2 regions of the Dyadobacter helix genome follow, and region 1 is predicted to be linked to the other one. Evidence: riboswitches for the same ligand, from Rfam matches in the RefSeq annotation. Region 1 holds a riboswitch; the other holds the start of a gene.
What was found. A riboswitch is a leader RNA that binds a small molecule or an ion and turns the genes downstream of it on or off. The one in region 1 is predicted to bind cobalamin.

Region 1 (11,003 bases):
GGATCTGCTTACCTCACTCGCAACAGAAATGAATCTGGATACCGACAACCAGGCGGTCAGGAAACTTATTCTTGAAGCATTTGAAAACTTTCAGAAAAGTGTTTTTCTGAAACATGAAACGCTGATTACCGCTAAGGAAAATTTTAATACTGCCCAATACCTGCGCGTGAAAGCCAACGCCGATATTGAATTTAAACTGAAAGTTAAAACCTCGCAAAAAGCACCCACAACTACCGGCAAAGGCTTACTTCACAACGATTTATATAAAACCATCAAAGAGTGGAGAGACCAGGTAGCCGATCAGAAAAATGTGCCGGTGTACATCGTCATGCCCCAGAAAGCCATTAAGGAACTGACCGAGAAACTGCCCTCTACCCCCGCAGAACTGGAAAGTATCAAAGGCATTGGCAAGACAAAAGTACGTCAGTATGGCAGCCAGGTGCTGGATATGATTAATACTTATTGTGAAGAAAATGGTATAGAACGACAGCAAACGGTGATTGCCCCGGTGAAAAAAGCAAAACCTGATACCAAAGCCGTGAGCCTTGAGATGTTCAGAGAGGGAGTTCCGCTGGAAAAAATCGCAGAAGACCGCGGATTAAGTGTCTCCACGATCGAATCGCACCTGCATCATTATATCGCCATCGATGAGCTGGACATTCGTGAGCTGTATCCTGCCGAAAAAGTCAGCCAGATCACCGATTTCTTTACTACCGGCCGCAGCATTTCTTTGAGTGAAGCAAAGACTGCTCTGGGCGACGATTTTTCCTATTCCGAAATCAGAGGTGTATTATTACATCTCCGGAAAGGGCAGGATTAAAAAAGAAGTAAAACACTCGCAGACGAAGATTTAACCGCAGCACCCCTATCCTGCCAATTACTTAATATTGAGCAAATTCGATCTTTTCAGGGCAAAAATATTTATGTTATCAATCGTTTTGAAATATGCAAAAGGAAGCCTTAACTTCCTTAACGATTAGCATAAAAAACCTAAAACTCAATGTTATGATTTCTAAAACTGTTCAGGAACTTGCACTGCCCGTTGGCGTTACGCTCGACCGATTCATCATGGGAAACCAAAGTACATTCCCGTATGCTACGGGAGAGCTTTCCCAGTTGCTCAGGGATATAGCACTGGCCGGTAAAATCATTAACAGGGAAATTAACCGAGCGGGCCTGGTGGATATCGCCGGAGGAAACGGGACTGAAAATGTACAGGGCGAAAACCAGCAGAAACTGGATATCATTGCCAACATACGTTTTATACGTGCACTCAAAAACGGTGGTGAGGCCTGTGCTATTTTATCAGAAGAAGAGGAAGAAATTATTCATACAGGCAATAACCAAGGTAAGTATGTAGTAGCCATGGATCCGCTGGACGGTTCTTCCAATATAGATGTGGGGGTATCCATCGGTACCATCTTTTCCATTTACCGCCGGGTTTCTCCCATGGGCGCACCGGCTACCCGCGAAGATTTCCTGCAAGGTGGCCGTAAACAGGTGGCGGCCGGTTATATCTTGTACGGCTCTTCCACTATGCTGGTGTACTCTACCGGCAACGGTGTGAACGGCTTTACCCTGGACCAGTCTCTCGGAGAATTTATACTATCACATAAAAACATTTGCTCACCCGCCAACGGAACCACTTTTTCCGTAAACGAGGGACATTATAACAGTTACCTCCAATCCGTTCAGGACTATATTGTCCACTGCAAGAAAAACGAGTTCAGCGCAAGGTACATCGGCTCCCTGGTGAGCGATTTTCATAGAAATCTGCTCAAAGGGGGTATATATCTTTACCCTTCCACCAAAAAAGACCTCAGGGGAAAACTCAGGCTGATCTACGAATGTTATCCTCTCGCCTTTATTTCAGAACAATCGGGCGGAGGAGCGAGCGACGGGTTTGGCAGCATTCTTGACATTGTTCCAACAACATTCCACCAACGGTCACCTCTATTTATAGGCTCCCGGCTTATGGTTCAGGAGGCTGTAAAAGCATAATGGATACCGACTGATTTAGTTTTCGTACCTTTGCAGGATGCAAGAGACGTTGAACTCCTTCGAACAATTTAAACTTAACCGGCAATTACTCAATGCGATTGAGGATGCCGGTTACACCCAGCCAACCCCTGTACAGGAACAAGCCATACCCATGGCCATGGCAGGCCACGATGTACTCGGAATAGCACAAACAGGAACCGGTAAAACAGCCGCGTATGTATTGCCTATTCTGATGAAGATAAAATATGCCCAGGGCCAGCATGCAAGGGCACTGATACTGGCCCCCACCCGGGAGCTGGTGATGCAGATTGCCGGCTCCATTAACCAGCTTAGCAAATATACCGACCTGCGAACCGTTGCTCTTTACGGTGGCCTGGGGCCCAAATCCCAGATCGAAGCCATCCATCAAGGTGTGGATATCATAGTGGCCACGCCTGGCAGGCTGATGGACCTGTACCTCAAAGAGGACGTGATTCTAAAACAACTGACTACCCTGGTGCTGGATGAAGCTGACAAAATGATGGACATGGGTTTCATGCCGCAGATACGCCGGCTTTTGGAGGTATTGCCCCGAAAACGTCAGAATTTACTTTTTTCGGCCACTTTTGCAGATAAAGTAGAGAGGCTTTCCTACGAATTCCTTGAATTCCCTACCCGGGTGGAAGTAACCCAGCAGGCCACAACTGCCGAGATGGTGGAACAGGTGTTATACGAACTTCCTAATTTCAGGACCAAGGTGAACCTGCTGACCCTACTGCTGGAAGATACGGAAGTTTTCAGACGTGTGCTGATCTTCACCAGAAGCAGGGAAGTAGCCGGGAACGTATACAAATATCTGCTCCGAAAAGTAGTTCCTGAGGAAGAGATACGCGTGATTCATGCCAACAAGGGACAAAATACCCGTACAAATGCCATGGATGCCTTTCGGGAGGGTTCAGTGAGAGTGATGGTGGCAACCGACGTTGCCTCACGGGGCATTGATGTTACCGAGGTAAGTCATGTCATTAATTTCGATGTGCCGCTGATCTACGAAGACTATGTGCACCGGATCGGAAGGACCGGGCGTGCAAACCACGTCGGGCAGGCTATTACCTTCATGACCATGGCCGATGAATATCACATCCGGAAGATTGAGAAGATCATCAGGATGGAAATTCCCCGGACCGACCTTCCCGAAGAACTGGAAATCCTTCCCACTCCCAAAGAAGAACAACAGGAAATGCTCCGCGAAATAGATAACCAGCGACGAAGAGAAGATCCTACATTTTTGGGGGCTTTTCATGAAAAGAAAAAGACTTTCAGGCCGCCTGTAAAATCCTCCGTAAAAGCACAACACTCTAAAAGAAACAGCTCCGGACGAAGTAAAAGAAGATAATACAATACATTTTCAATAATTCCGTTTAATTTGGACAATAGAAACCTGTTCTCTATTTGAGTATTTTATGAAAAAATCTGTTGTTATCTGGTTCACTACTTTAATGCCTGTTTTGAGCTTAGCACAAAACACTCATTTAGCAAGTGCCGGACCTGCCTCTGACACTAATATTTCGCAAAAACGCCCTCTTGAGCTTAAAGAAAAACGCATTTTACCCCTTTATGGAGAAGGCAGTAAGAGTTCCGAGCAAATTGATGAAGAAATCCGTTTCCTGAGTGAATGTGACAAATCGTTCTCGTCCCGGGAGGAAGCGAGCAATTTTTTCACCGCAAGAGCATGGGAATATCTGCAGGAAGGATCTTTGGACACCGCATGTTACCGTTTTAACCTGGCCCATTTGCTGAACGACAAAAATGTTGATGCTTACTGGGGCCTGGGTGTAGTATCTTATCAGCGGGAAGATTGGGTACAGGCAAAGGATATGCTGAGCAGAGGTCTTAATATACAGGGAAACAATGTACCGCTGCTCGTGGATTTGTCTACGGTGGATCTTAAACTTTTTGCCATTACCAACCGTCCCGAAGAACTGGAAGAAGCAAAAACGTTATTGACTCGTGCCATTACCCAGGATTCTACATACGCCCTTGGCCAGTATAACCTGGCTTTGTTACATTTTAATCTGAATGAATTTGAAAAGTCCTGGGAACATTTACACAAAGGCCGTTCTCTGGATTTTGCTCAGCTGAACTTTGAGTTTGTAGAGCTTCTCAAATCAAAAATGCCTGACCCCCAGGGTTTCTTTAAATAGGAAGAGCATAAAATATCATAAAAAAATGGGCTTCGAGGCCCATTTTTTTATGATCAGTATTGGAATTTATTCCGCTTCCTATTTGAAGAAAAATCCGGTTGGAGCAATACCCACTTTGATGGAATCAACCACAGAACCGTCTGTCCGGTAACGAACTGCATATCCCGCCTGCGCATAAGATGGCGTAACGCCCGCATAAATCAGCCCCTGCGAAGGATCTACAGCAAGACCGGTAAAAACACGTTTGATCAAAGGTGTAGTGAGGCTGATCTTCGTATCCGCAATTCCGAATTTATATGTTTCGCCATGCGTTACATAGTTAGCATCATAATAAGAAAGAACAAAGAAAATCGTCTTCTTGTCAGTTCCAAACACAAAATTACCGGCAGATTTTGTCGCATTCTCTCCTATCTTTAAAGTAGTTTCCACAGCATAGGTAACCGGGTCAATTTTGCTGGCCTCAATTCCTGCCCCAACCCATAACTTCCCGTTAGCGTCAATCCCGATGGGTGACGGCGCTCCACCTGGAGTGGATATGGTTTTCACGATCTGATCCGAACTGGTATTGATTACGTTAAGTGCCTTACCTCCGCCATAAGAAACTGTTCCTACAAAAACTTTACCCTCGTGAAGTACCATATTTTCGGGACCGCCCAGAATATCAATTTTTTTAATAACCTTGTTGGTAGCTAAATCAATCACAGCCACATATCCCGTACGATAGGTATAATCGGCATTTGTTCCCCAGCATGATACATATGCCTTGGCACTGCTGATTGCTATTACTCTGCGGGGATTTTCTATATCCGGTGTTCCTATTGTAGCCACTTTTTTAAACGTATTAGCCTCCACAATTTCCACTTTGTCCAAACCTGCCGCCGAGTTGTCAACCAGAATGAGCCCATTATTGCCTGCCACGGCATAACCCTGAACACCTCCTTTTAATTCCAAACCGTTAACTGCCTTAAAAATATCGTCATCTGCCGGCCCCCCTTCTCTTGAGAAATAAGAAATACTGCCGTTGTTTTGGGTAAAATTACCTTCATTTATCACAAACACCCCCTGAGCATAGTCCCCCTTGGGCGCTGGATCACTTTGGTTACATGACCACACTGTAAGAGATACCGCTGTTGCTGTTAAAATCCTGAATAATTGTTTTTTCATTGTTCTTAAAAGATTGGTAAAATTGTAAAGCCAGCACGATCTCCGGCGCATTAATCATATTTTTTTGACTGCATTTCCTTTAAATGACACCACGAGGCTCAGGGCAAAACTTCTTCCGGGCATGGCATTGTTACGGACATTAAGATAAAACGTATCCAGAAGATTATTAACCTGCCCTTGTACCATAAAATGTATTTGCCTGGTTGTAAAAGTAGTTTCTGCTGAAAGATTCACCAAGCCATAACCATCCAGTGACCTCAAATGATCAAAAGTAGTGTACCGCCTGCTGATAGCCTGCAACTGACCGGTAATTTTCGTCTTTTTGTACTGTACGGACGCGCTTAAATTTCCGTTATGCATCGGCACAAATACCAGCTGCTTTCCAATGACGTCAGCAGAATAAGCATCATATGCCTTTTCCTGGGTACTTTTGGTGTATGCGTAACCCATCTGCAAGCTTGTTCTCCATGCCACCGCCTGCAAAGTCCAGCTGGCCTGTGCTTCAATACCCCGTGCCAGAACCTGCTGCAGATTCTCAACACGGTAATTTTTTGCCGGATTCCAGTAAGTCCAGTTGCTGACGCGGTTATGGTAAACAGTCAGGGAGGTAGTCAAAATATTGCGGTCATTGATGAGATACCTGTCGTCAAGTCCTACTTCCTTGTTCCAGCCGGTTTCTGGACGGATGTCGGGATTCCCCAGCGCTTTCCAGTACCGTTCATTTAAGGTAGGTACACGGTAACTTCTGGAAACGGTACCCCTCGCTTTCAGGGTATAATCTGCCAGTTTTATTAATAAAAAATCTCCTCCGAAGGACGGAGTAATCGGCGGACTGTATTTAGTGATGAAAGCCTGCCGAAGGTTTACTGCCACCGCCAACCTGGAAGACGCCTGCAAACGGGTCAGCAAAAATACGTCACCGCGGTTCTCAGAAACGGACGGCCTTTCGTATCCGGCGATCCGCGCAAGGTAATGGGTGAATTCACCTCCGGCACGTACGTTCACATAATTACCGGAATCACCAATATTCCGTCTGAATTCATACTCTCCCCTGCCAGCAAGCCTGTCGGTAACCGCGTGATCAAGCAACGCATAATTCCCTTTTCCATAATCAATAACATCCCGCACCCAGGAGGTACGGAACGAAAAATCTCCGGTGTGGTATCTGATCATGGCTCGGTAAGCTGTTGTCCGTGTCAGCTCACGACCGGCGGTATCTCCGGGCGTCAGGGTAAGCTTGTTGTCGGTAAGCCAGATATGTGCCGATAACTCATGATCCTTTTCTGATTTAAAAATCAGGTCCTGTACAATACCTTTTTGAAAAGTTTCGGAATGTAAAACCGGTATACTTTGCCTTTCTGAATAAGGAAAACGATTCATCATACGATAATTGTATGCAGCTGTTTTCCCCGCAAAAGTCCATCCCCTTTTCAAATGTGAAAAATAATGGCCTGATAACTGGGTCTGATTGTTCCGGAAACTCTCGTGCCGGCGCCCAACCGAAAAACCATAGGATAAAGGAGCAGGGCCACTTTCAAGCAGGATGCTCCCTCCCACGGCATCTGAGCCAACCAGGCTCGCCGCCGAACCATACAGAACGGATAGCTGTTCAAAACCGGCCACCGGTATGGTCGAAAAATCTGTCTGCCCCAGGCTGGCGGAATTAATGTTGACGCCATTCCAGAGTACCGCGGTGTGATTCGAAGATGTTCCTCTGAAGGCAACGGTACTCAACTGTCCGGGCCCGTAGTTCCTGAAAGCGAGGGAGCTATTTTGTAAAAGCAATTCTGTAATATTCTGAAACCTGAACCGCTGAATAATGGATGAATCGATTTTCTGCACCCTCAGCCCCGCCATATATTTGTGGGGAGTAAAACCTTTCACTGTCACAGGATCCAGAAAAACAGTATCTTTTTGTGCCATTAATCCAAAGGCCGGAAACAGGAAAACCAACGTACAAAGAAAAGTACGCCGAACCCGACCAAACCCGCAATAAAACACCGACTGAACCATAACACAACTGTTAATCAATGCCTTTCCACCGAAAGCAGTGCAACAAAATGATTGGCAGGTCTCCTGGCTCGTCGTATTGATTTTGCGCCTTCCCATCCATGCCGGACAGTGGCCTGAAGTTTAAAATCAACCTTTTAAGACTTACAGTTGCGGGGACAGCTCCCGGATCTACGGGATTCCCTATTAAGCCATTGGACTGTACATCACAGCCTCAGGCACCAAAACGGCACAAAGGTAATTAATTTGGAATCGTTTCTGCATGGCATTTGCAAAACTGCATCATTTTAAAATAATATCTTTGTATAAAAATCCTTGCTTTGATTTCCACAGTAACAAATCGTTTCGCAATACCTGCCTCGCAAAAAGGAATATTTCTGATGCTTGGCGCCGCTTTTTTCTTCTCGCTTACCTCAGCTCTTTCCAAATGGCTCGGAAAAGATTTCCATACTGTTCAGCTTGTTTTTTTCAGAAATATAGTCGGTGTGGTGTTCGTATATGCAAGTATCAGGAAACGTCCGTTTGAACAAAAAGGTGGCGGAAAATTGGGATTGCTGGTATTCAGGGGAATTGTGGGTACATTATCGTTATACATGCTCTTTTATGCGATCCAGGTATTAGGGCTGGGCAGAGCTTCTACCTACCAGTATACCTATCCTATTTTCCTTGCATTGTTTTCATGGCTGTTAATAGGAGAAAAACTAACACCCAAGGAATGGAGCGCTATTTTTATTGGTTTTGTAGGAATTCTTTTTGTTTTCCGGCCCGACCTTTCGGTTTCTCTTAAAGACAATGCCCTCGGACTGGGCAATGCCTTACTCACAGCCGTTTCCTATCTTTCCATTCGTCAGCTTGGCCAGGTTTACGATACCCGCGCCATCATCCTGTCATTCATGCTGAGCGGGATATTGATGCCCATACTATCGATGGTTGCAGGTACCTATTTTCCAATACCCGCTCTTAATTTCCTGTTGGGCACTTTTCGCTGGCCGGTTGAGACGTCCCAATGGGCTGGTTTTCTGGCCCTGGGTTTAGCCGCGCTGATCGGCCAAAGAATGCTTACTCAGTCTTTCACGTATGACAAGGCGGGCAGAGTAGCCGCTGTGGGATATTCCAACATCCTTTTTTCTTCAATCCTCGGATTTATAATGGGCGAAGCCATTCCCTCCCTGTCCATGCTCACCGGTATGGTGCTGATCATTGTCGGCGGAATACTGATATCCGCGGCTAAAAATAAAACTGAAAAAGCAGAACCTACGCTTTAATTCCGGATACCTGGTTCGCTGTCATTTTTCTGTATTAAAATTGATAAGGTATGCCGTTATTGATTCCGAAACTAATACGCCATATAAACTTGTTCAGAAAGAAATTCATTTCGGTATGAAGAAACTAATTTTCCCGGCATTTCTTTTTGCTTCCTGTATGCTGGCATTAACAGGCTTCCGGTCTGATGCAGATGTTCCGAAAAATGCAGCTATCCAATGGCTGACAATAGAGCAGGCTTATGCAAAAATGCAGCTGGAACCGCGCAAAATTTTGATTGATGTATATACCGACTGGTGTGGCTGGTGCAAGGTAATGGACCGCGAAACTTTTAAAAATCCGAAAGTGGCCCAATATATAAACGAAAAATTTTACGCCGTCAAGTTCAATGCGGAGCAAACCAAGCCCGTCATTCTGGGGAACCTAAAATTTGAATACCTTCCCGAAAACAGGGTTCACCAGCTTGCTTTGTCTCTGACGAACAATCAGCCCAGCTACCCTACCACAGTTTTCCTGGACGATCAATTTCAGATGATCCAGCCCTTACCCGGTTATATGAAGGCAAGAGAATTTCATGAAGTGATTACTTTCTTCGGAGAAAATTATCATAAAAAAGAAGCTTTCGAAGATTATAAAACGAAAATTTACCCAACTCTTTTTGCTGTGAGATAGCTGTATGGAAAAGAGAGAGGCGGTCTTTTAATTTTTGGTGGTTTTGTAAAAACCCCTTTAAACGTCAACAATGGCTTTAATGAAATAAATGTATTTTTCGCTGGCATTATATTACAGTGCCTAAATAGCGCCCAGTAAACTCTTATCAGGTCATTTTTTTATTGAAATAAAAATCCCTCATGTGCATACAACTGGACACTCCAAGTTTATTTTTCGGCTATATCCAGACTATTTCCAGGGCATCATTTAATTTCTCATTGACTTTTTGCACTACATTTGTACTTTCTCTGTTCTGATAGAAAAAAGGTAATTTCTCATGAGTAAGCTAACCAAATACGAAAGCCTCGAACAGCTGAAAGCCAACGCAAAAACCAATACGGTTAGCGCTGACGTATTAAGGGATCTTCAGGAAAAATTCGAGGGCCTTGTCTATTTTCTTAGGGGTGACGATGTAAAAGGAAAATCCCTTGCTACAAACAAAAGCCATTCGTTAAGGTAGTGTCTCAGCATGAATATCTATGAGACCCTGGTTAATATCGCTACCGCATTAAAAAAACACGATGTCCGATAGTCGGCGGACTAGCTGTGGGTTATCACGGGTATTTCAGGCAAACGATAGGAAGAAATGGCGAATATGTAGATAAGCCCGATATAGATATCTGATACAGCCCATCTTACGATAACTACTTCCATTTGCTTGATGCCTTAGAAGATCTTCAAATTGACGTAAAAAAGCATAAGGCCGAAAATCCCCCAAAGCCCGAATTCTTCCAGTATGATCTGCAGGACTGTACGTTCGACCTTCTGCCAAAACTAAACACTCCGGCAAAATTCATCGAGGCCTACATGAGAAGGGAAGTATTTACCAGAAACGGGGTTGAAATTTCGGTGATAGGCTACAACGACCTGATCAAACACAAGCTGGCGCTTGGTAGACCAAAGGATTTGGAAGATATTGAGAATTTAAAAAGGATTAAACCTCCCGGTATATCATAAAAAAGCGTGACTTTCGCCACGCCTAATATGAATTAGCCAAGACTTGATTTGTCTTATAAATATTTTTGAAACTTACACAGTCTCTCCCTCCTGCATACGCTCCGCGTTTTCGGCGATACGCAGTTGCTCTATAAAATCTCCGATGTCTCCTTCCATCACCGCAGGAAGATTGTAAACGGTGTAACCAATACGATGATCCGTGATGCGGCTCTGAGGGTAGTTGTAGGTCCTGATCTTGTCCGAACGGTCACCGCTTCCTACCATAGATTTACGCTGCGAGCTGATGGCATCGTTGTGTTTCTTCAGTTCAATTTCATAAAGGCGTGACCGCAACACACTCAAAGCCCGGTCTTTGTTTTTCAGCTGCGACCGCTCATCCTGGCAGCTCACAACAAGCCCGGAAGGAATGTGGGTGAGCCTCACGGCGGAGTATGTGGTGTTAACAGACTGTCCGCCAGCACCTGACGACTGGAAGGTATCAACCCTTACATCATTCATGTTGATCTGCACATCCACCTCTTCCGCTTCAGGCAACACCGCCACCGACGCGGCCGAGGTATGTATACGCCCCTGAGATTCGGTCTGCGGAACACGCTGAACGCGGTGTACGCCTGATTCAAATTTCATCTTACCATATACGTCCTCTCCCTCCACTTTACAGATAATTTCCTTATACCCGCCGTTGGTACCTTCCGTAAAATCCATGATAGACGA
Region 2 (11,003 bases), on a different contig from region 1:
TGCGGGAGACATGGAGCTTACCTTTGACGCACGGGTTGGCGCTTCCGATTTTGCACTCAACAAGGATTTCACCATCGGCAGCCAGACCTACAACTTTACAAAGCTTCGCTATTGGGTCAGCAATGTGATCCTGGTGGACGCCAAAGGGGCTGAGTATAAGGTGCCCGATTCCTATTATCTGATCGAAGAAGTGGGAGATCTGGACCTTTCCGGGGTGATCAATGATAAAATGATATATCCTGCAAAAAAACGTGAAACGGTCCTTTTAAAGGATATTCCGGCCGGTGATTACAAAACGGTTAAATTTTCGATCGGGGTGGATTCCCAGCATAACGATAACCTGAGCCTCCAGTCGGGAGAGCTTTCGATCGGCAACGGAATGAGTAACATTGCCTGGATGTGGCATTCCAGCTACATTTTCAGCTCAGTGGGCGGTACTGTGAAACAAGGCAGCGACACCAAAAAGTTTACAACTGAAACCGGGCTGAATGCCAATTACAAAACGCTGAGTATCGATCTTCCTGCACCGGTTAATTCTGTAAGTGCTAAGGGAGTGGTGCTGAATGTGGATGTTAGCAAGATCTTTGACGGGGTAGATGTAATGCAAAACCCGACGATCAACGCCATGACGGCCCCTCTGATGTCCGCCGTAGCTACCAATTACGGAACCAAAGCAATCGCGTTCGGGACGGAAGTGAAATAAAATGCCGGTTGATATCAAAAATATGACAATAATGGCTGCGGTGGTACTTCTGAGCTCCTGCAGCAAATCAGAAATTGAACCAGAGCCTTACACTTTTGAGGCTCCGGTTCATTTTCCGCAACCAGTCTTTGATACCGGTAACCCGATGAGTCGGGAAGGTATCGCGCTCGGCAGGATGCTGTTTTATGATGTCAGGTTATCGGCTAATAATAAAGTTTCCTGTGCAACCTGTCATGATCCGCAGCGGGCATTTACTGACGGGGCCCGGTTGAGTACTGCCGGGGTTTCTGGTAGTGCCCTGCTTCGTCATACACCTGCCCTCTTTAATCTGGCTTGGGCAACTAACGGGTTGTTTTGGGACGGAGGGGCCACCAACCTGGAATCCCAGGTTTTTGGTCCGCTGACCGCGCACGACGAGATGGGGCAGGACCTATATGAACTCATGGACGAGCTTAACGCGGTACCGGCCTATGTATCCGGTTTTCAAAATGCTTTTGATGGCCCGGTCAGTTCACAAAATGTAGCGAAGGCATTGGCGCAATTTCAGCGTTCCCTTATTTCTGCTGACTCCAGATATGATCGTTTCCGCTTGAATAAACCAGGAGGATCCCTGACTGCCGACGAGCTCAGCGGGCTGGAACTGGTTCGCCAGAAATGCCAGGGCTGTCATGCAGGAGAGCTGTTTACGGATCAGGGGTATCATAACAATGGACTGGATGCGGACTTTTCGGATACCTCCCACGAGGGGCTCTTCTTGGGACGCTACCGCATCAGTTATGATGTTTCCGACTTGGGTAAATTTAAAACGCCTTCCCTGCGTAACCTTGCTTTTACCGCCCCCTACATGCACGACGGCCGGTTTGCCACACTGGAAGATGTGCTGGAACATTATTCCACAGGGGTGAAGAATTCAGCAACGCTCGATAAACTGATCCCTGCCTCTGGTATGGAACTGACCGGCGAGCAGAAGAAACAGGTTGTTGCATTTCTGTATACCATTACAGATCAGGAGTTTGTGCGGGATCCAGAGCATCAGAAGCCATCAAATTTTTAACAAAATGATCATTGAATGAAAAAATATCTGATAGGACTTACTTTAATTACGCTGTTCATCGCGTGCCAAAGTGAACATAAGGAAGAGCATTCCACTCACGAAAGCCATGAAGATACCAGCCATGCGGGGCATCGGAACCCTCAGGAACAGGAGTTGATGGCCATTCACGACAGTATCATGCCCAGAATGGGCGAGATGATGGACCTGCAACAGCAGCTCAAATCCCATATAAAGATGATGGACAGCCTGTTAACGCTAAAGGCAGATCCGCAGTACAAGTCACAAATGCTGCAGGCACAGGTACTGGTCGGACAATTGGAAGCGGCTGACAAATCCATGATGGACTGGATGCATCAGTATAAAGCAGACACACTGGAAAAGCTCGATGTAAGTATGGGAGAAAAATATCTTGCGGAGCAGAAAAGCAGTATCCAGGCGGTGCGTGGCCAGATGCGGCGTTCTATGGCTGCTTCAGAAAACTTTGTAAAGAAATATATAAAACAATAAAAGTAATTTAAAGTAAACTTGTTAATAGTACATAAAGCACAGGCGGTATCTGCTCCTGTGCTTTTTCGTATGTGTGCTATCAGGCCATACGTATATACTCTTTTTTTTTCGCGGCCTACTGTTTTATCTTTGGCTAAAACCTGCTTATCTGGTACCAAAATCCATTTTTCTGGCCAAAAAAGGCAATACCCGCAAATAAAACCTTCCGTCGTCGAGCCAGGTTTTTTCAAATGGAGCGCCGCTGTATTCTTCCGCTTCATGCGCAATTCCCAAATCTTCCAGCTTTCTGGAAAGTTCGCGGTTAGAATCGATGTGTGCGTGGATCGGATCAAACCGTGCCCAGTCTAAAGCGACTCCCTTGAGGGATTTCAGTTGATCAGCATAGTCGTAAATGGTCTCACCAATGGAAAAGCCACGTTGCGCTTTGATCATGTTTACCACGTTCGGTTTGAATTTGCCATTGTCCGGCTCCATAAAAAAGTCGCAATAATAGGGCGGCCGATTTAAATTGGGCAGGTAGGTCTGGCTCACCATCAGAAAAATTTGCGAAATACCGTCCAGGCTGTTGTCGGGATAGGTGGTGGAAGTATGCAATTTCTTCCAGTCGATCTGCGTATAACTCCATGGTATTTTGCCCATCCCTGTAGCAACGGGGTTGAGCGCATATACCACACTAAAAATATCCGGGCGTGTCATGGCCAGTTTCAGGGCACCTCTTCCTCCCATGAATTCACCGACCACAGCCCGGTTCTCTTTTCGCGCCATGGTCCTGAATTTTTGATCGACATAAGGTATCACTTCCTCCGTGGTATAGTCAAGCCACCGGCCGCTCACGGGTGAATTGTCATATAAGCTGCCGGTGGTGGCAGTACGGTAATCGGGTACTACAAAAATGAATTCACCGATTACTGCGTGCATCCAGGCGCGGTCAATGAGGGTGGTGACCTTTCCATCTTCCATCAGTACGTCATTGTTAGAAAAGATACTATGGAGAAAATAAACCACAGGATAATACCGCCCCGAGTTTTCGTAGCCGGGAGGGAGGTATATCTTGATTTTACGATCGGTGCTGATGCCGATACGATTTTCCTGAAGGATTTTTGAGGTTATCGTTGCTGTAACCAATTTGCCCGTTCTGGCAGGATGGGCACCCGGACTGTTTTGAGCCCGGGTTTCCCTGATCATGGCTAATAATAAAACGAAAAATAATGCACGGCGGATTGTTATCATGGTTTCTCCCTGGATTTTGGTAAGCAAAGTAAGTCCGAACCCAGGTATTACCGGAAAACAGATTGACGAAATACCCTTTTTAATTGAGCAAATGCAGCTTTAGATTGATGTAGCCGAGTGGAGGACTTTAGTGTATACGGGCCGGTAGAATTTTCATCTATTCGTGTCCTAAAATTTATTGCTTAAAAGATTTATTATCTATTTTATTGTTAATTAAATTAAAAATAATCTAATATTATTATATTTTATAGATATTAATTTACTATAATATACTTTTGTGCAGATATTTAATCTTATATACTTTAAAAATACGGAGTCGTTCTTTTCCATAATTACCGGAACAGGTTTTCGATGAAAGTCGGAATGAAAAGGGGAATCGTGTGCAAATCACGAGCTGTCGCGCAACTGTAAGTAACCTATTCACTGTCGTCCCAATGTGTCCAATGGTCTTCGGGCCAGGAACGGCGGACGCCAGGTTACAAGTCAGGATACCTGCCTGCTACCGGACAGACAATGTTTTCGCGTAATAAAACACGAGCCTGATTATATTTTCGACAGCCTCTCCGGGGCGGTTGTCGCTGTCTCAGTATGCCATTTCTCGAAGCATTGTTACATTCTGCAATGCACTTTTAAACTATTTTATCAAAATAAACCGACGAAATGTTAACACAAAACCTGGGCTATCCACGGATAGGCGAACAAAGAGAACTAAAAAAAGCATGTGAGCAATATTGGGCGGGTAAGATGGCCCTGACGGAATTACATCGCGTTGCACAGAAGATCAAAGAAGAGAACTGGCTGACACAGCTGAATGCAGGTATTGACATCATCCCCTGCAATGATTTCAGTTTTTATGATCATGTACTGGACACAAGCCTTTTGCTGGGGGTGATACCTCAGCGTTACGCACCGGTGCTTGCACAGGACGGTGACCATGCGGAAACGGATCTTTACTTTGCGATGGCGCGTGGCTACCAGAGAAACGGCCTGGATATCACGGCCATGGAAATGACCAAGTGGCTGGATACCAACTATCATTACATTGTCCCGGAGTTTACAGCCCAGCAGGAATTCAGTATTTACAATGAAAATATCTTTGCTGAATATACCACCGCCCGAAGGCTGCTTGGCCAAAAGGCAAAGCCTGTGCTGGTGGGGCCGGTAAGTTACCTGCTCCTTGGTAAGGAAAAGGAACAGGGTTTTGAACGTATCGATCTTCTCGAAAAACTGATTCCCGTATACATCGAAATCCTCAACCGCCTGGGCGCTTTGGGTGCGGAATGGATACAGCTGGATGAGCCCTGCCTTGCACTTGATCTTTCAAAAAAGGAAGAAGAAGCATTTGAAGCTGCCTATCGGGCTATTGCGGGACAGGTCGGCGGGGTCAGACTGATGGTTGCTACTTATTTTGAAGCTTTGCTGGACAATACTTCTTTGGCCGTGAACTTGCCTGTTGAAGCTTTGCATATTGATCTGGTACGCGGGCCGGAGCAGTTGGATGAAGTCCTGGCGTTGGTTCCGGATGGGCTTTTATTGTCGCTGGGTGTGGTTGACGGACGTAATGTATGGAAGAACGATTACGAAAAATCATTAAGCCTGATCTATAGGGCGGTGGAGAAGCTGGGAGCAAAGCGGGTGATCGTAGCACCATCATGCTCACTGTTACATAGTCCGATTGATCTTGACCTGGAAACCGCTCTGGACCCTGAAATCAAAAACTGGATGGCATTTGCCAGGCAGAAACTCGGGGAAGTCGATGCGCTGAGGCAGATCTTAGAAGGAAACAATACGTTACTTGAGGCTAACCGGAAAGCGATTGAAAGCAGGCGTACTTCACAAAAGGTACACAGGCAAGCCGTAAAGGACCGTGTGGCGGCCCTTACGGAAGCGGATGCAACCCGTGCGAGTGCTTTTCCCGTCCGGCAGCGCATCCAGCGTGAACGCTTTCACCTTCCTTCCTTCCCGACCACCACGATTGGCTCATTCCCGCAAACGGATGATATACGCCAACTGCGTGCCAGATTCAAAAAAGGAGATCTGACGGTTGAGCAATATGAGAAATCCATCGAGCAGGCTACCATTGATGCCATTCGCTGGCAGGAAGAGATTGGGCTGGATGTTCTTGTGCATGGAGAATTTGAACGGAACGATATGGTGGAATATTTTGGAGAGCAGCTCGAAGGGTTCCTTTTTACCAAAAATGGCTGGGTACAGAGTTATGGTAGTCGTTGTGTAAAGCCGCCGGTGATTTATGGCGACATAAGCCGTCCGAAGGATATGACCGTACGATGGAGTACCTTTGCTGCCGCGCAGACGGACAGGCCCATGAAGGGTATGCTGACTGGCCCGGTGACGATCCTGCAGTGGTCCTTCGTGCGCGACGACCAGCCCAGAGAAGTGACTACGAATCAGATCGCATTTGCTGTTCATGACGAGGTACTCGCACTGGAGCAGGCGGGCATCGGGATGATTCAGATCGATGAAGCGGCGATACGGGAGGGGTTACCTTTACGGAAGGCCAGGCGTCCACATTATTTGGATTGGGCCGTAAAGGCTTTCAGGATTACGGCAGGAGGTGTGCAGGACCGCACACAGATACATACCCATATGTGTTACAGTGAGTTTAATGACATAATAGAGCACATTGCTGCGATGGATGCCGACGTCATCACGATTGAAACGTCCCGTTCGCAAATGGAATTGCTGCAGGCATTTGCCCATTTTGAATATCCGAACGAAATAGGTCCGGGGGTGTATGACATCCACTCGCCGCGCGTACCGGGCACGGAAGAAATGACATCCCTCTTGGGAAGAGCGGCGGATCTGCTGCCGGCCGAAAACCTGTGGGTGAATCCCGACTGCGGTTTGAAAACGCGCAAATGGCCCGAAACCAAAGCAGCCCTTGAAAATATGGTGGCGGCTGCCCGGCAAGCTCGTGAACAGATTGCAGTAAATGCGTAATCAACTACCCCCCAAGGGCGGACAATTTGGACCGTCCTTGGGGGTAAGAAATTTGCCTGTTTTTATTTATGATGTACTGCGGGTATTGATATTATAAAAAAGGAAATAATTTTGCCCTGGAAACGGGAACGTACTGCCCGATAACATCAGGGATTACGGGAAAAGGATTGGGGAAAGACCATAGAATTACCCGGTGCTTTTTTTCAAACCCTGGGATGGATGCAAGGGAGTAAAAGCACAGGCAAACGAAGGAGCAGACGATGATCCGATCCGTTGTGCGGATAGCTTTTAAGAAATGAAAATGGTGGCCTGAGGCCCGATTTTAAATACAAAAATGTTCATACAAAAGATCAAATCAAGAGAATCGGGGGTGTTGCTTTATGGTATCACTCCGCCCAAGGCCGCTACTGCCGCCGAACGCGTTGCGGAAATTGCAGAGAGAACTACCGAGCGCTTGTCTTTATTGGATATTGACGCGCTGATTGTATATGATGTTCAGGACGAGTCGGCGCGGACCACGGAGGAAAGGCCGTTTCCATTTATCAATGCCCTGGATCCCCTGACGTTTGCGTCGGAGTATCTGGGTGGTCTAGGCATTCCGAAGATCATTTACCGTCCGGCTGGAAAATTTTCGTCTGAGGAACTCACCGACTGGCTGGAACAGCTACATGAGCAGAGCTTTTATCCTGTTTTTGTTGGTGTACCGGCACCTGACTTTCCTGTCAAAACCAGTCTTCCGGAAGCCTATCAGATCTGGGAAAGACATCAGGAAACATCCGTCATTGGTGCAGTGACCATCCCGGAACGGCACAAAGTACTACAAGACGAGGATATCAGGATACTGGACAAGATGAGCAGCGGGGTATCTTATTTTATATCCCAATGTGTTTTTGATTTGGAATATGCCAAACAGGTGGTAGCAGACCTGGCCGCCACCTGTGAAAAGAGACAGATCGCTCCTCCGACCATCATATTCACAATCAGCACCTGCGGGTCGGCAAAAACTTTGCATTTCATGGAATGGCTGGGTATTCACGTGCCGGCTCAGTTAAAGCAAGATCTGGAAGCAGCTGAAGATATGCTGGAAAAATCGGTGCGTGTATGCCTGGAGATTGCGTCTGAGCTGACAGCATTTTGTATGGATCGCTCGATACCCTTTGGATTTAATATAGAAAGTGTTGCTATCCGCAAGGCGGAGATAGAAGCGTCGGTTGAAATGACGCGTGCGATAGGCCGGATGCTGGAAGACAAAGGGATAAGGCAATCGCAGGCGTCAGCGATTGCCAAAGATGCGAACGAGCTATCAGATACCGGCAGTTATGTGAGCTGATAGCTGGATTATTCCGGGGATCATAAAGTGGGTAGATTTTGATTTGAAAATGCAACAATAACCTTCATCCCAGGCGCGGTGAATGTGTGTCACGGGCAACCGTTCGGGCTACTCAGATGAAATATATCCTGCGTAAAGCAGTAGTTACAAAGCGCGTTTTTTTGCCTGAGTCAAAATTCAGGAAAATTACAGGAGAAATCAGGGCTTATTGTTTGCCGGTGACCTTGGTTTTACTGTTTTTGATTTCGGTGAGCAGTTGCTTAAGTTCTTTCACCTTGTCTGGGTAACGTGCGTACAAATCTTCTGTTTCTGAAATATCGGTTGCTAAATTAAAAAGCTGGCCCGCAGGCTGACCTGCCGTTTCATTGATTTTTCGGGGTTCGGTGAATCCTCCGGAACCAAGTCCTTCAATCAGTTTCCAGTCACCTTTGCGTATCGCAAAAAAACCGATCGATGAGCTATGAACAACAGCGGGTTGGGTGGCAATCTCTTTGGATTTGCCCAGTAACACGTCCAGTATACTGTAACTGTCTTCCGTATTGTAAACGGGGCTGGTTTCTCCCGTCAATTGCTGGCAGGTAGCCATCAGGTTGGCCAGCGTGGTCGTTGCATTACTTATGGTACCGGCTTTCACTTTGCCAGGCCAGCGTACAATAAATGGTATCCGGTGGCCACCTTCAAAAGCATCACCTTTCATTCCTCTGAAAGGACCGGCGGCTTTATGCCCAAATTGTTCAACAAAATTCGGGCGCCAGTAGGGCCCGTTATCACTCGTGAAAATCACGAGGGTATTGTCCGAAAACCCTTTTTCCTGCAAGGTTTTCAGAATCTGGCCCACCGCTCCGTCGACCTGCTGTACAAAATCTCCATATTCTCCTGCTCCGGATTTTCCCTTGTAATCAGCAGTGGGCATCCATGGGGTGTGCGGAGCGGGCATCGGCAGGTATAAGAAGAATGGTTTTTCTTTTGATTGTAAACCGATGAAATCCGTTGCTTTCTGAATAAAAGTTGGCAGTACCTGAAGGAAATCAAAGGAAGGAGACATTTTCCCTTCACGCCAAAATGGCCCGGTGTAACCCGATGTGAGCTTGTTTCCGTCCGTGTAAGCGGTCAAGGGTTCTGTTAGTTTCTGGTTTTCCAAATAACAATAGGGGGGCATATCCAGGGAAGCGGGTAAAACATAGGAGTAGTCAAAGCCAGCGGTTTTGGGCCCGGTGGTGGTTTCTCTGGCAAAATCAATATGCTGTGGATCCATCTCCGTTTTGATTCCGTAATCCGGGGCAGCGGCAAGCTGATGATACGCTGGTTTTGAAACCCAGCCTAACCCAAGATGCCACTTTCCGATCACGCCCGTCTGATAGCCATGACTTTTCAGGAGTGAGGCAACCGTCTGACGGTCCTCTTCTATCAGGGTTTGGCTGTATCCGCGCAATACACCAACCGGCAGGCGGCTTCGCCAGGGGTAACGGCCGGTCATCAGGGAATAACGTGTGGGGGTGCAAACGGAAGAAGGCGAGTGCGCGTCAGTGAAGCGCATACCTTGTGAGGCAAGCCTGTCGATGTTGGGTGTGGAAATCTTTCCGGAGGGATTATAAATCGACACATCGCCATACCCAAGGTCATCGGCAAGTATGTACACAATATTAGGCAGGCGCTTTTTCTGAGCAACCGTAGTTATGGTAATGAATGACAAGAGCAGGAGGCAGAGAATTTGTTTCATAGTATCTGATCTAATTTGCAATAATCGTATGTTTTCCGGCGGGTATATTTTTCAATATAAAAAAACCATTTTTGAGACTGGCAGCGGTTGGCTTGCCATTTAGCAGCAAGTTCGGTTTTTCGGGGGAATACTGTATATAAATATTGGCTGTTGCCCCTCCGGGAATCTGAATTTCCATTTGATCCGCCCTTTTGCTTTTGTTGTATTTTACCAAAACCGGGCCCTTTATGGTAGGTGTTATGAGACTGACGGAAGTCAGGCGGCCGATCTGCGGCTTGACCTGAAAAGTCTCGAAACCGGGACTCAGCGGCTGTATCCCCACCAGATGCCTGACAATGATATTCGCCGGAGCAGCGCCCCATGCATGATTGAGGTCCAGATTGGGTTTATACACTTTATCCCAGGCTTCCATGGTAATGGTGGATCCGCTTCTGATCATGTTGTACCAGCTTCTTTGTGCCGTGGAGGTCATCAGTTCCAGCGCATATTGATCCTCTCCGGCTTCATAAAGTGCGTCCAACAGAAACTGCGCTCCATAAACACTGCAGGCCATCCTGCGGCTTTTGATAAAAGTCAAAACTTTTTCCCGGTCAGCCGGCCGGATCAGCCCAAAGGCCAAAGCAAACATATTGGCATGTAAGGAGCTGTGGGTGGTACTGTCGCCATCTCTTATAAGGCTGGTTTCCTCATCTCGAAATACATTCTGGAAAGAATGGTATACTTCCTTTGCTTTTTGAGTGTAAAATATTTCGTCGTCTGTTCGCTTAAGGACGGCGGCAATTTGTCTGATCAGGATCAGATTCCGGTAATAAAATGCATTAATCACCGGGTTATAAGTCTGGTAAACGAAGCCGTCGGTTTCGCCGCCATATTCTTTTTCACTGCCGATAAAATCGCCAGTCTGTGGCCAGTCTACGTTGTCATGGAGGCCCCGCCTTCCATCAAATTTCCCGGACATATGAATGGATGCCAAAAATTCATCCGTTTGTTTATTGGTTCTGGTACTGATCAGTCCGTTTGGACCAGCAAGTTCCATCAGCAGTTTTTTTTGTAACTGGGGATAGTACTTTTTAATGAGCCCGTCATCACCCGTGTACATGTAGTCGTTCCAGGCAATCAGAATATTCTGGAGGCTCCATTCGGTAGGCCAGGTGGGATGATAGAGCAGGTAATCCATCGTTCTTCGGGCCATGCTATACTCGGCGTCGACGGCGTAATGAGAGAGTTGATTAATGAGCGCATCGGCTTCGTAGGGGATTCTTTCGCGGTCGCCGTCTACATAATAGCCGGTAAAGCTGGTTGCTTTGACAGAATATTTACAAAGGTCCCAAACCTGGTTGAGGATGGTATCACTGGATGCGAAGTCTGAAGCCTCTGAATTAAAAGGATAAAAAATGATCTTGCGCCGAACAGCATCCGGTGCAAGTCTTTCCTTATAGTTTTGAATGGTGACATACCTGAACGGATAAACTTCCCCTGCATAGCCAGGCATTAAAAT

Region 2: linked by a shared signal. The riboswitch ahead of metE (5-methyltetrahydropteroyltriglutamate--homocysteine S-methyltransferase) and the one ahead of KOE27_RS25145 (TonB-dependent receptor plug domain-containing protein) in region 1 are both predicted to bind cobalamin.

What each region holds. Positions count from the first base shown of each region.
Region 1 is NZ_CAJRAF010000002.1:4,151,442-4,162,444, reverse strand. It holds gene KOE27_RS29950 (helix-turn-helix domain-containing protein) at 1-820, shown strand, start outside; gene fbp (class 1 fructose-bisphosphatase) at 1,006-2,001, shown strand; gene KOE27_RS25160 (DEAD/DEAH box helicase) at 2,039-3,376, shown strand; gene KOE27_RS25155 (tetratricopeptide repeat protein) at 3,444-4,184, shown strand; gene KOE27_RS25150 (YncE family protein) at 4,263-5,348, opposite strand; gene KOE27_RS25145 (TonB-dependent receptor plug domain-containing protein) at 5,403-7,271, opposite strand; cobalamin riboswitch at 7,398-7,599, opposite strand; gene KOE27_RS25140 (DMT family transporter) at 7,679-8,623, shown strand; gene KOE27_RS25135 (thioredoxin family protein) at 8,739-9,293, shown strand; gene KOE27_RS25130 (hypothetical protein) at 9,610-9,792, shown strand; gene KOE27_RS25125 (hypothetical protein) at 9,987-10,289, shown strand; gene prfA (peptide chain release factor 1) at 10,362-11,003, opposite strand, start outside.
Region 2 is NZ_CAJRAF010000004.1:644,035-655,037, reverse strand. It holds gene KOE27_RS28420 (MbnP family protein) at 1-703, shown strand, start outside; gene KOE27_RS28415 (cytochrome-c peroxidase) at 726-1,757, shown strand; gene KOE27_RS28410 (hypothetical protein) at 1,773-2,264, shown strand; gene KOE27_RS28405 (alpha/beta hydrolase) at 2,409-3,494, opposite strand; cobalamin riboswitch at 3,820-4,008, shown strand; gene metE (5-methyltetrahydropteroyltriglutamate--homocysteine S-methyltransferase) at 4,155-6,455, shown strand; gene KOE27_RS28395 (methylenetetrahydrofolate reductase) at 6,790-7,785, shown strand; gene KOE27_RS28390 (sulfatase family protein) at 7,991-9,505, opposite strand; gene KOE27_RS28385 (alpha-L-rhamnosidase-related protein) at 9,516-11,003, opposite strand, start outside.